3 linked regions of the Solidesulfovibrio fructosivorans JJ] genome follow. Each later gene encodes a partner of the first gene's protein in a complex. Links are inferred from orthologs where the notes say so. Each region holds a gene or a part of one and is shown in the gene's direction. Other genes may lie near its edges. The genes, in order: tsaD, tsaB and tsaE.

The links.
Region 2: the proteins of tsaD (region 1) and tsaB are in contact, whole or in part, in a solved structure (PDB 4WQ4), measured with the Escherichia coli proteins. The link is inferred for Solidesulfovibrio fructosivorans JJ] from one-to-one orthologs.
Region 3: the proteins of tsaD (region 1) and tsaE are in contact, whole or in part, in a crystal structure (PDB 6N9A), measured with the Thermotoga maritima proteins. The link is inferred for Solidesulfovibrio fructosivorans JJ] from one-to-one orthologs. Residues at the interface, in WP_004082750.1 of Thermotoga maritima: Cys10, Asp11, Arg49, His50, Leu82, Gly84, Gly135, Gly136, Glu154, Thr155, Leu156, Asp157, Asp158, Ser159, Glu162, Asp165, Lys166, Arg169, Leu170, Tyr175, Lys213, Thr214, Leu217, Tyr218, Gln221, Arg222, Asn324; in WP_004082108.1 of Thermotoga maritima: Leu37, Gly38, Lys46, Lys57, Val59, Lys60, Ser61, Thr63, Phe64, Thr65, Leu66, Met67, Val69, Pro71, Tyr82, Arg83, Leu84, Asp86, Asp88, Phe89, Asp93, Ile128, Asp130, Glu131, Arg134.

The regions. Positions count from the first base shown.
Region 1 is NZ_AECZ01000001.1:281,016-284,049, reverse strand. What follows is about bases 141-3,022. They hold tsaD (tRNA (adenosine(37)-N6)-threonylcarbamoyltransferase complex transferase subunit TsaD), read left to right. Parts: upstream 141-963; coding sequence 964-2,082; downstream 2,083-3,022. Other genes in these bases: trxB (thioredoxin-disulfide reductase), read left to right, coding at 2,525-3,022; trxA (thioredoxin), read left to right, coding at 2,201-2,521; fbp (class 1 fructose-bisphosphatase), read left to right, coding at 141-957. Also shown: more of fbp, read left to right, coding at 1-140; more of trxB, read left to right, coding at 3,023-3,034.
Region 2 is NZ_AECZ01000002.1:275,276-278,420, reverse strand. What follows is about bases 59-3,051. They hold tsaB (tRNA (adenosine(37)-N6)-threonylcarbamoyltransferase complex dimerization subunit type 1 TsaB), read left to right. Parts: upstream 59-1,163; coding sequence 1,164-1,940; downstream 1,941-3,051. Other genes in these bases: DESFRDRAFT_RS02735 (flagellin N-terminal helical domain-containing protein), read left to right, coding at 2,487-3,051; rseP (RIP metalloprotease RseP), read left to right, coding at 92-1,171. In the rest of the region: more of DESFRDRAFT_RS02735, read left to right, coding at 3,052-3,145. UniProt on the Escherichia coli protein: Required for the formation of a threonylcarbamoyl group on adenosine at position 37 (t(6)A37) in tRNAs that read codons beginning with adenine.
Region 3 is NZ_AECZ01000011.1:21,722-24,824, forward strand. Bases 1-2,951 are described here. They hold tsaE (tRNA (adenosine(37)-N6)-threonylcarbamoyltransferase complex ATPase subunit type 1 TsaE), read left to right. Parts: upstream 1-1,201; coding sequence 1,202-1,702; downstream 1,703-2,951. Other genes in these bases: DESFRDRAFT_RS09445 (bifunctional ADP-dependent NAD(P)H-hydrate dehydratase/NAD(P)H-hydrate epimerase), read left to right, coding at 1-732; DESFRDRAFT_RS09450 (CBS domain-containing protein), read left to right, coding at 735-1,193; DESFRDRAFT_RS09460 (aspartate kinase), read left to right, coding at 1,755-2,951. Outside these bases: more of DESFRDRAFT_RS09460, read left to right, coding at 2,952-2,990. UniProt on the Escherichia coli protein: Required for the formation of a threonylcarbamoyl group on adenosine at position 37 (t(6)A37) in tRNAs that read codons beginning with adenine.

The DNA.
Region 1 (3,034 bases):
GCCTCCGGCCGGTTCACCCGGCTTTTAAACGAGCTCATCCTGGCGGCCAAAATCATCTCCCGGGAAGTCCGCAAAGCCGGCCTGGTCGACGTTTTGGGATTTACGGGCGAGATCAACGTCCAGGGCGAGCAGGTCCAAAAGCTCGACGAATACGCCAACAAGGTGCTCATCCACCGCATGGAGCGATCCGGGGTGCTTTGCGCCATCGCCTCCGAGGAAAACGCCGACCTGGTCCGCATCCCGGACCAGTTCCCCAAAGGCGATTACTTCCTCATTTTCGACCCGCTTGACGGCTCGTCCAACATCGACGCCAACGTCAACGTGGGCACCATCTTTTCCATCTACCGCACCAAGGGCGAATGCGGCGGCGACAAGCTGTGCGACCTGCTCCAGCGCGGTTCCGAACAGGTGGCCGCCGGTTACTTCCTCTACGGCACCTCCACCATGATGGTGTACACCACCGGGCGGGGCGTCAACGGCTTCACCCTGGACCCGAGCGTGGGCGAATTCCTGCTCTCCCATCCCGACATCAAGATTCCCGAAACCGGACGGGTCTATTCGGTCAACGAAGCCTACTGGAATTTCTGGGACGAACCGACCAAGGAGATCGTCCGGTACTTCAAGGGTTCGGACAACCTGCGCGGCCAGCCCTACGCCGGACGCTACATCGGGTCGCTTGTGGCCGACTTCCACCGCAATCTGCTTTACGGCGGCGTTTTCCTCTATCCGGCCGACCACCGCGATCCCAAAAAGCCCAAGGGCAAGCTGCGGCTTTTGTGCGAGGCCTCGCCGCTGTCCTTCGTGTGCGAGCAGGCCGGCGGCATGGGCAGCGACGGCGCGCGCGACATCCTGTCCATCGAACCCGAGGAACTGCACCAGCGGGTGCCGCTTTTTATCGGCAGCAAAAACGACGTGGCCAAGGTGGTGGAAATCTACGCCAAGGCGCGCCAGTCCTAAGACGCCATGCTTTGTCTCGGCATCGAGACCTCCTGCGACGAGACGGCCGTGGCCCTGTGCGACGACGGCCGTCCCGTGGCGGAAAAGCTCGCTTCCCAGATTGATGTCCACGCGCTTTTCGGCGGCGTGGTGCCGGAGCTGGCCTCGCGGGAGCATCTGCGCCGCATGGGGCCGCTTTTGCGCGCCCTTTTCACCGAAACGGGTCTTGGCCTCGCCGATGTCGACGCCTTGGCCGTGGCCCGGGGGCCGGGGCTTCTCGGCAGCCTGCTCATCGGTCTGGCCACGGCCAAGGCCCTCGCCCTGGGGGCCGGCAAGCCTCTTATCGGCGTGGACCACCTCCACGCCCACCTCATGGCCGCGGCCATCGGCCGGGATGTGCCGTATCCGGCCCTGGGACTGCTGGTTTCCGGTGGACACACGCAGATCATGCTGTTGCGATCGGCCCTCGACATCGCGGTGCTCGGTCGCACCCTCGACGACGCCGCCGGCGAGGCCTTCGACAAGGCGGCCAAGTCGCTGAACCTGCCGTATCCCGGCGGCGTCTACATCGACGCGCTCGGCCGGGATATCGAAGCCGAGCGCGGCCTTTTCCCAAGACCATTTCTCGACAACCGGAACCTCGATTTCAGCTTCAGCGGCCTTAAAACCGCCGTGGCCACGTACGTTGCCGCCCATTCCGAGTTGCGCCTGGACGTCATGCCGTCCCCGGGCGGGCCTATCGACCCGCTCGACTGGCCCATGGCCATGCGCAAGGTCTGCGCCGCGCTCAATTTCGCCATCGCGGACACCCTTCGCGTCAAGATGGAGCGGGCGCTCGACGCCCGTGACACAGGGCCTGTGCGCGCGCTTTTGGCCGCCGGCGGCGTGGCCGCCAACAGCCGCATCCGGGAGATGCTCACGGACCTGACGGCCAGGCGCGGCCTGCCTCTTTTTTTGCCGCAACCCAAACTGTGCGCCGACAACGCCACCATGATCGCGGCCACGGGCTGCCTGCTCGGGCGGGCCGGCCTGACCCACGGCCTCGACCTCGATGCCGTGCCGCGGGGGCGGAAGGTGCCCTGGGATTACCGAACCGGGCCTTCCCTCGGGCGGCCATCTGTTGACAGGCGGCCCGAGCCGCAATAGGTTTGCAAAGTTGCAGACTGCGTAACGGTCAGGCGGCGGACCACGCTCCGCCGCATTCCAATTCGGAGATAACCCGGCCGCCTGGCGGCCGGCCAAGCCACAAAAGGAGTATGCAACCATGGCCATTCAACTCAGCGACGCGAATTTCGAGGCCGAAGCCCTGCAGTGCGATCTGCCGGTCCTGGTGGATTTCTGGGCTCCGTGGTGCGGGCCTTGCCGGGCCATGGGTCCCGTCATCGACGAGCTGGCCAACGAGTACACCGGCCAGGTCAAAGTGGCCAAGATGAACGTGGACGAAAACCCGAGCACTCCCAGCAAGTACGGCATCCGCGCCATCCCCACCCTGATCCTTTTCAAGGGCGGCGAGGTGGTCGAGCAGATCACCGGCGCCGTGTCCAAAAGCAGCATCAAGGAAATGCTCACCCAAAAGGCTTTGTAGTTCATGAAACGTTATGACGCCGTGGTGATCGGGGGCGGCCCGGCCGGGATTACGGCCGCCCTGTATCTGGCCCGCTCCGATGTGTCCGTGGCCATGGTGGAGAAGCTGTCCCCGGGCGGTCAGATGCTCATGACGCATCTGATCGAGAACTATCCCGGATTTCCGGACGGCATCGAGGGCTGGAAGCTGGCCGATCTCATGGCCGCCCACCTCGGCCATTACGCCGTGGACCGCGTCGGGGACGAGGTCCGGGCCATCGAAACCGTCGACGGCGTCCACCGCATCACGGTCGGCGACGAGACCATCGAGGCCACGGCCGTGGTCCTTTGCACCGGCGCCCGCTACAAGCGGGTGGGCATCCCCGGGGAAAAGGAATTCGCGGGCAAGGGCGTATCCTACTGCGCCCTTTGCGACGGGAACTTCTTCCGGGGACAGACCGTGGCCGTCATCGGCGGCGGCAACTCGGCCCTTGAGGAATCCCTCTATCTGTCCCGGCTGGTCAAAAAGCTCTAC
Region 2 (3,145 bases), on another replicon or contig:
CGCGCCCGACCGGAGTGTTCCGGCGACGGGCCGGCCGCGCAAAACCCGCCCCCGACGCCTGATACGACCGCCGGGGAGCACCCGAGTCAGCATGATTCAAAGCATCGTCGCCGTGGCCCTGGTTCTGGGGGGCCTCATCTTCTTCCATGAACTGGGGCACTTCCTGGCCGCCCGGACCTTTGGCATGGGCGTGGCCACCTTTTCCCTGGGCTTTGGCCCCAAACTGCTGGGATTTACCCGGGGCAAGACCCGTTACCAGCTTTCCGCCATTCCGCTCGGCGGCTACGTGCAGCTCGTGGGACAGGACCCGGACGATCCCATACCGGACGGTTTCGCCCCGCACGAGGAATTCAAGCTGCGCCCGGCCTGGCAGCGCATGATCGTGGTGGCGGCCGGGCCGCTGTTCAACTTCTTCCTGGCCTGGCTGCTTTTCTGGTGCCTGCTCGTGGCCGAGGGCCGTTTCGAGATGCTGCCCGTGGTCGGCCAGGTCCAGGCCGACAGCCCGGCGGAACAGGCGGGAATCACCGCCGGCGACACCATCACGGCCATAAACGGCGCTCCCGTGGCCAACTGGGACGAGATGGCCCGTTCCATCCGGGGCGGCGGCGGCAAGCCCGTCGCCCTCACCGTGCGCCGCGACGGCAAGGACCTGACCTTCACCCTGACCCCGGTCATGCGCACCATCAAAAACCTCTTCGGCGAGAAGGAAAGCGCGCCGCTGGTCGGCATCGTGGCCTCGGGCAAGACCCGGGCCGTGCCCATGGGCGCGGGCTCGGCCGCCGGCGAGGCCGTCAGGCAGACCTGGGACGTGGTGGCGGTGACCTACACGGGCCTGCTCAAGCTCATCGAGCGGGTGGTGCCCCTGGACAGCCTCGGCGGCCCCATCATGATCGCCCAGATGGTCAGCAAGCAGGCGGCGGAGGGCATCGGCAACGTGGTGGCCCTGGCCGCGCTTATAAGCGTCAACCTCGGCGTGCTGAACCTGCTGCCCATCCCGGTCCTGGACGGCGGCCACCTGCTTTTCTACACCCTGGAAATCATCATGCGCAAACCGGTGAGCCCCCGCATGCGGGCGCTGACCACAAGGCTCGGGCTGGCCTTTCTCATCGCGCTGATGCTTCTGGCCACGGTCAACGACATCCGCCGGCAGTTAAGCGTGCTCAATGGCTGACGCGCGCCCCTTGCCGGCCGCAGGGCCGCTGCTCGTCATAAACGGCGTCTCGCCGCGCCTGACCGTGCTGCTTGGACGGCCCGGACGGGAGACGCTGGTCCGTGAAAACGCCGCCACCGGCCACGCGGCGGCGGTCCTGGCCCCCATGGTCGCCGACATTTTGACGGCGGCGGGACTGGCCCCGGCGGACCTCGCCGGCATCGCCTGCGTGCGCGGCCCGGGCAGCTTCACCGGCATCCGGGTGGCCCTGGCCACGGCGCTCGGCCTGTCCCTGGCCACGGGCGCGCCCATGGCCGGCCTCGAATATCTGCCGCTCCTGGCCGCCTCGGCCGCCCGCCATGCCACCGGCGCGGTCATCGCCGTCACCCATGCCCGAAACGGACAGGTCTACCTCCAGCCCTTCCTGGCCGACGGCGACCTGGTGCCCATGGGGCCGCCCGAGGCGCTCTTCCTCGACGCCGCCGCCGCCCGGGTCGCCGAAGGAGCCGCCGTCGGGCCGCTGACCCTGGTCGGTGACGGCGCGACCCGCCACCGGGCCGCCCTGCTTCGCGCCGCGCCCCTGGCCGCCATCCCCGGGGACGGCGACCAGCCCGACCCCGACACCGTGCTGAAGCTGGCCCGGCAAGCGGCCTACGGCCCCGGCCAGGTCGAGCCCCTCTACCTGCGCCCGTCCGACGCCGAGGAAAACCTGGCCACCCTGGCCGCCGGCCGGGGGCTGTCCCCGGAAACGGCCCGGACCATGCTCAAGGACGCGGTCACACGGGAATGAGTTTTTCCGAAGACGGAGCGGGACGCGAAAGGGAAACCCCTTTCAACGGGTTCTCCCGCCGCGCGCGCCCCCTTCCTGAAGTTTCACCCGCCGCCACCCGCTTCAAAAAAACACCCGCGCCCCGGCCCCGTCGACGCCGCCGCCGCCCGGGGCAACGGCCCGTTGGGCTTTTCGCGTAGCCCTTCCGACGCGCGAAGGGTCGCGTCAATTCCGCGACGCCCGCCTTTTCTCCGAACAACCGCAGCAAATCGAAGCTGTTAGCCGCCGATACCGCCACGTGAAGCAAAACCGGCGGCGTCGGGAAGCCGACGGTTGCGGCCGCAAGGCCATCATGGGCCTCTTCCTGTTTCCCGCGAATCGTCGCTCCAGACCGTCTTGAATTTTTTCTCACGGCCCGACGGGGGACGCTAAAGAATCGATTTGGCGGCGTCGATAAGAACGGTGAAAAAGGCACGCAACCGGTTGTCGTCGGTCGAGGGCCCGCGGCCGCAACCGGGAAAGCACGAAGGGCAAGGACGCCCGCATCCATTCAAGGAGGAAACAACCATGTCGCTGAGCATCAATTACAACGGAATGGCCGCCAATGCGGCCCGTAACCTCTCGAATTCCTATTCTGCCCTGGCCACTTCGACCCAGCGCCTGTCCTCGGGCCTGCGCATCAACTCATCCGCCGACGACGCCGCCGGCCTGGCCATTCGCGAGCTCATGCGCGCCGATGTCGCCGCCATCAACCAGGGCGTGAGAAACGCCAACGACGCCATCTCCATGATCCAGACCGCCGACGGCGCGCTCCAGGTCGTGGACGAAAAGCTCATCCGCATGAAGGAACTGGCCGAACAGGCCGCCACCGGCACCTACACCTCGGACCAGCGCCTCATCATCGACTCCGAATACCAGGCCATGGCTTCGGAAATCACCCGAATCGCCAACGCCACGGACTTCAACGGCATCTATCTTTTGAACGGCAACCTGTCCGCCAGCACCCACACCGGCTCCGGCCTCAACTCTTCGGGCAAGCTCAAGGTGCACTTCGGCTCCGGCAACCAGAGCGCCGAGGACTATTACTACGTCCAGATCGGCACCTCCACCGCTTCGGCCCTGGGCGTGGGCCTTGGCGCGGCATCGGGCGCCAGCGGGCGCAGCATCTCCACCCAGGAGCTGGCCCAGAAGGCCCTCGACGCCATCCAGACGGCCATCGTGTCCAA
Region 3 (3,103 bases), on another replicon or contig:
CTTTTGGCCGGGCTTGGGGCGCTTCGGGCCGGGGCGGGGCTCGTCAGCGTGGCCTGTCCGGGCGCGGTGGAAATCGCGCTCAAGGCCGGCCATCCCGACGTCATGACCCTGCCCGTGGGCGCGGGCGACCATTTCGGCCCCGACGACGCGAGGGCGGTGCGCGACTTCGTGTCCACGGCCGGCGCGGTGGCCTTGGGGCCGGGCCTTGGCCGTCATCCGGACACCGGGGCGTTCCTGCGCGCCCTTTTGCCGCTGCCCTCCCGGCTGGTCCTCGACGCCGACGGCCTCTTTTTCCTGGCAACTGATCCGGAGCTGAAGGAAAAAATCGGGTCTGAGGTTGTCATCACGCCCCATCCCGGCGAGGCGGCGAGGCTTCTCGGCACGGATATCCCGGCTGTGGAGGCCGACCGGCTGGAGTCCGCCCGAGCCCTGGCCGCGACCTACGGCTGCGTGGCCGTGCTCAAGGGGCCGGCGACGGTGGTGGCCGCGCCGGACGGGTCGGCGGCTGTAAGCCCGGTCGTCGCGCCCAATCTGGCCGTTGGCGGCTCGGGCGACGTGCTCTCCGGACTTGCCGCGGCGCTTGCCTGCTCCCCGCTTTCCCCCTTGCTTGCCGCCTGCATTGCGGTGTATTGGCATGGACTTGCCGGCGCGCGCCTTGCCGCCTTGTACCCCAGACGGGGCAATCTGGCCTCGGAAATCGCCGATATGCTGCCCCGGGCCCTCACGGAGTGATCATGCTTAAAGCCAAGGACATGATGACCAGCGATGTCGTCACCATCACCGAAGACACGGAAATAAGCGCTGCGGCCAAACTTCTCCTCGAGAAGGGATTTAACGGCATGCCGGTCCTTAATGCCGCCGGCAAGCTGACCGGCATTCTCTGTCAGGCCGACCTTGTCGCCCAGCAGAAGAAACTGTCGCTGCCCTCGGTCTTTTCGCTCCTCGACGGCTTCATTCCGCTCGGGTCCATGAAGGACCTCGACCGGGAAGTGGAGAAAATGTCGGCGCTGACCGCCGTCCACGCCATGTCGCGCAATCCCGCCACCGTTTCGCCGGAGACCGGCATCGACGAGGTCGCGTCGCTTATGACCGACAAGGGCTACCACACCATTCCGGTAACGGACGCCCAGGGAAAGGTGGTCGGCATTATCGGCATGAGCGACGTTCTCGGCACGCTGGTGGACAAGAAATAGTTCCGGCGATGGACGCTGGATCGCAGCCGCTGACCCTGTCCCTGCCCGATACGGAAGCGACGCTGGCGCTCGGCCGGAAACTGGCCGTTTTGGCTTCCGATCCAGCGACACGGGCGGCTTTGCTCTTGCGCGGCGGACTCGGTTCGGGCAAAACCACGCTCGTCCGGGGAATGGTGACCGCCCTGCCGGGCGGCGACGCGGCGGAAGTGGCCAGTCCGAGCTTCAACATCGTCAACGTCTATCCCACGACCCCCGAGACCTTCCACGTGGATTTGTACCGGATCGCCGGCGGCGACCCCTGCGTGGACGAACATCTGGAGACGGCCGCGGACCAGGATGCCCTGGTGGTCGTGGAGTGGGCCGAATACCTCGCCCGGGCGGCCCAGCCCGCCGACCGCCTGGAAATCGACTGGCTCCCGGCCGAATCGGGACGGCGCTGCCGGATCACCGCCGCCGGAGAGCGCGGCCGGGCGGCTTTGGCGGCCCTGGCCCGATCCCTCGCCACGTAACGGCGCGACGCCGTGCCGGAAGCCGCACGCTCCGGCACCTTTGGAGGCAACAATGCGGATTATCGTGCAGAAATACGGCGGAACGTCGGTCAAGGGGCTGGAGCGCATGCGTCTGGTCCTGGCCCGGGTGCAAAAGGCCCACGCCCTTGGCTACAAGCTGGTGGTGGCCCTTTCGGCCATGTCCGGCGAGACCAACCGGCTTTTGGCCCAGGCCCGGGAATTTTCCGCCGATCCCGACCCGGCTGAACTCGACGTGCTGGTCACCACCGGCGAGCAGGCCTCGGTCGCTCTTTTCACCATGTTGGCCAAGGATGCCGGGCTGCGCGCCCGCTCGCTCCTGGGCCACCAGATTCCCATCACCACCAATTCGAATTTCACCCGGGCCCGGATCATGGAAATCGACGCCCCCCGCCTGCACGCCATGCTCGAAGGCTACGACGTGCTGGTGGTGGCGGGTTTCCAGGGCGTGGACTGCCACGGCCGCGTCACCACGCTCGGCCGGGGCGGCTCGGACACCACGGGCGTGGCCCTGGCCGCGGCGCTCGAGGCCGAGGTCTGCGAGATCTACACCGACGTCAACGGCGTCTACACCACCGATCCCAACCTGTGCTCGGCGGCCCGCAAGCTCGAACGCATCTCCTATGACGAGATGCTGGAATTTTCGAGCCAGGGGGCCAAGGTTCTGCAGATCCGCTCGGTGGAGCTGGCCAAGAAATTCAATGTCCCGGTCCGGGTGCGCTCGACCTTCACCGACGATCCCGGCACGCTGGTCACTTCGGAGGATACGGAAATGGAAGACGTCCTGGTTTCGGGCATCGCCTACGACAAGGACCAGTGCCGCATCACGGTGCGCAACGTCAAAGACACCCCCGGGGTCGCGGCCGCCATCTTCGCCCCCATCGCCGAGGCCGGCATCCTGGTCGACATGATCATCCAGAACACCGGGCGCGACGGTCACACGGACATGACCTTCACCGTCTCCCGGGCCAACCTCGACAAGACGCTGGCCATCCTCGACCATATGCGTCCCGAGATCGGCGCCGACGACATCCAGCACGACATCCACGTGTGCAAGGTGTCGGTCATCGGCGTCGGCATGCGCAGCCATTCCGGGGTCGCCTCCACGATGTTCACCCTGCTCAAAAAGGAAAACATCAACATTCTCATGATCGCCACCTCGGAAATCAAGATCACCTGTCTGATCGAGGAAAAATACCTCGAGCTGGCCGTGCGCACCCTGCACGACGCCTTCGGGCTGGGCGAAGGCCCGGCCGTGGCCTGCGTCTAGTCGACGCGGCCCGCTCATAACGCCTCGCGGCCGTTTTCCCATGGCAACGGCCGCGAGGGCAATCTTCCGCCGGAAGCAGCCGCATGGCCCTTGTGCCTTGGCCCCGGCGGCAA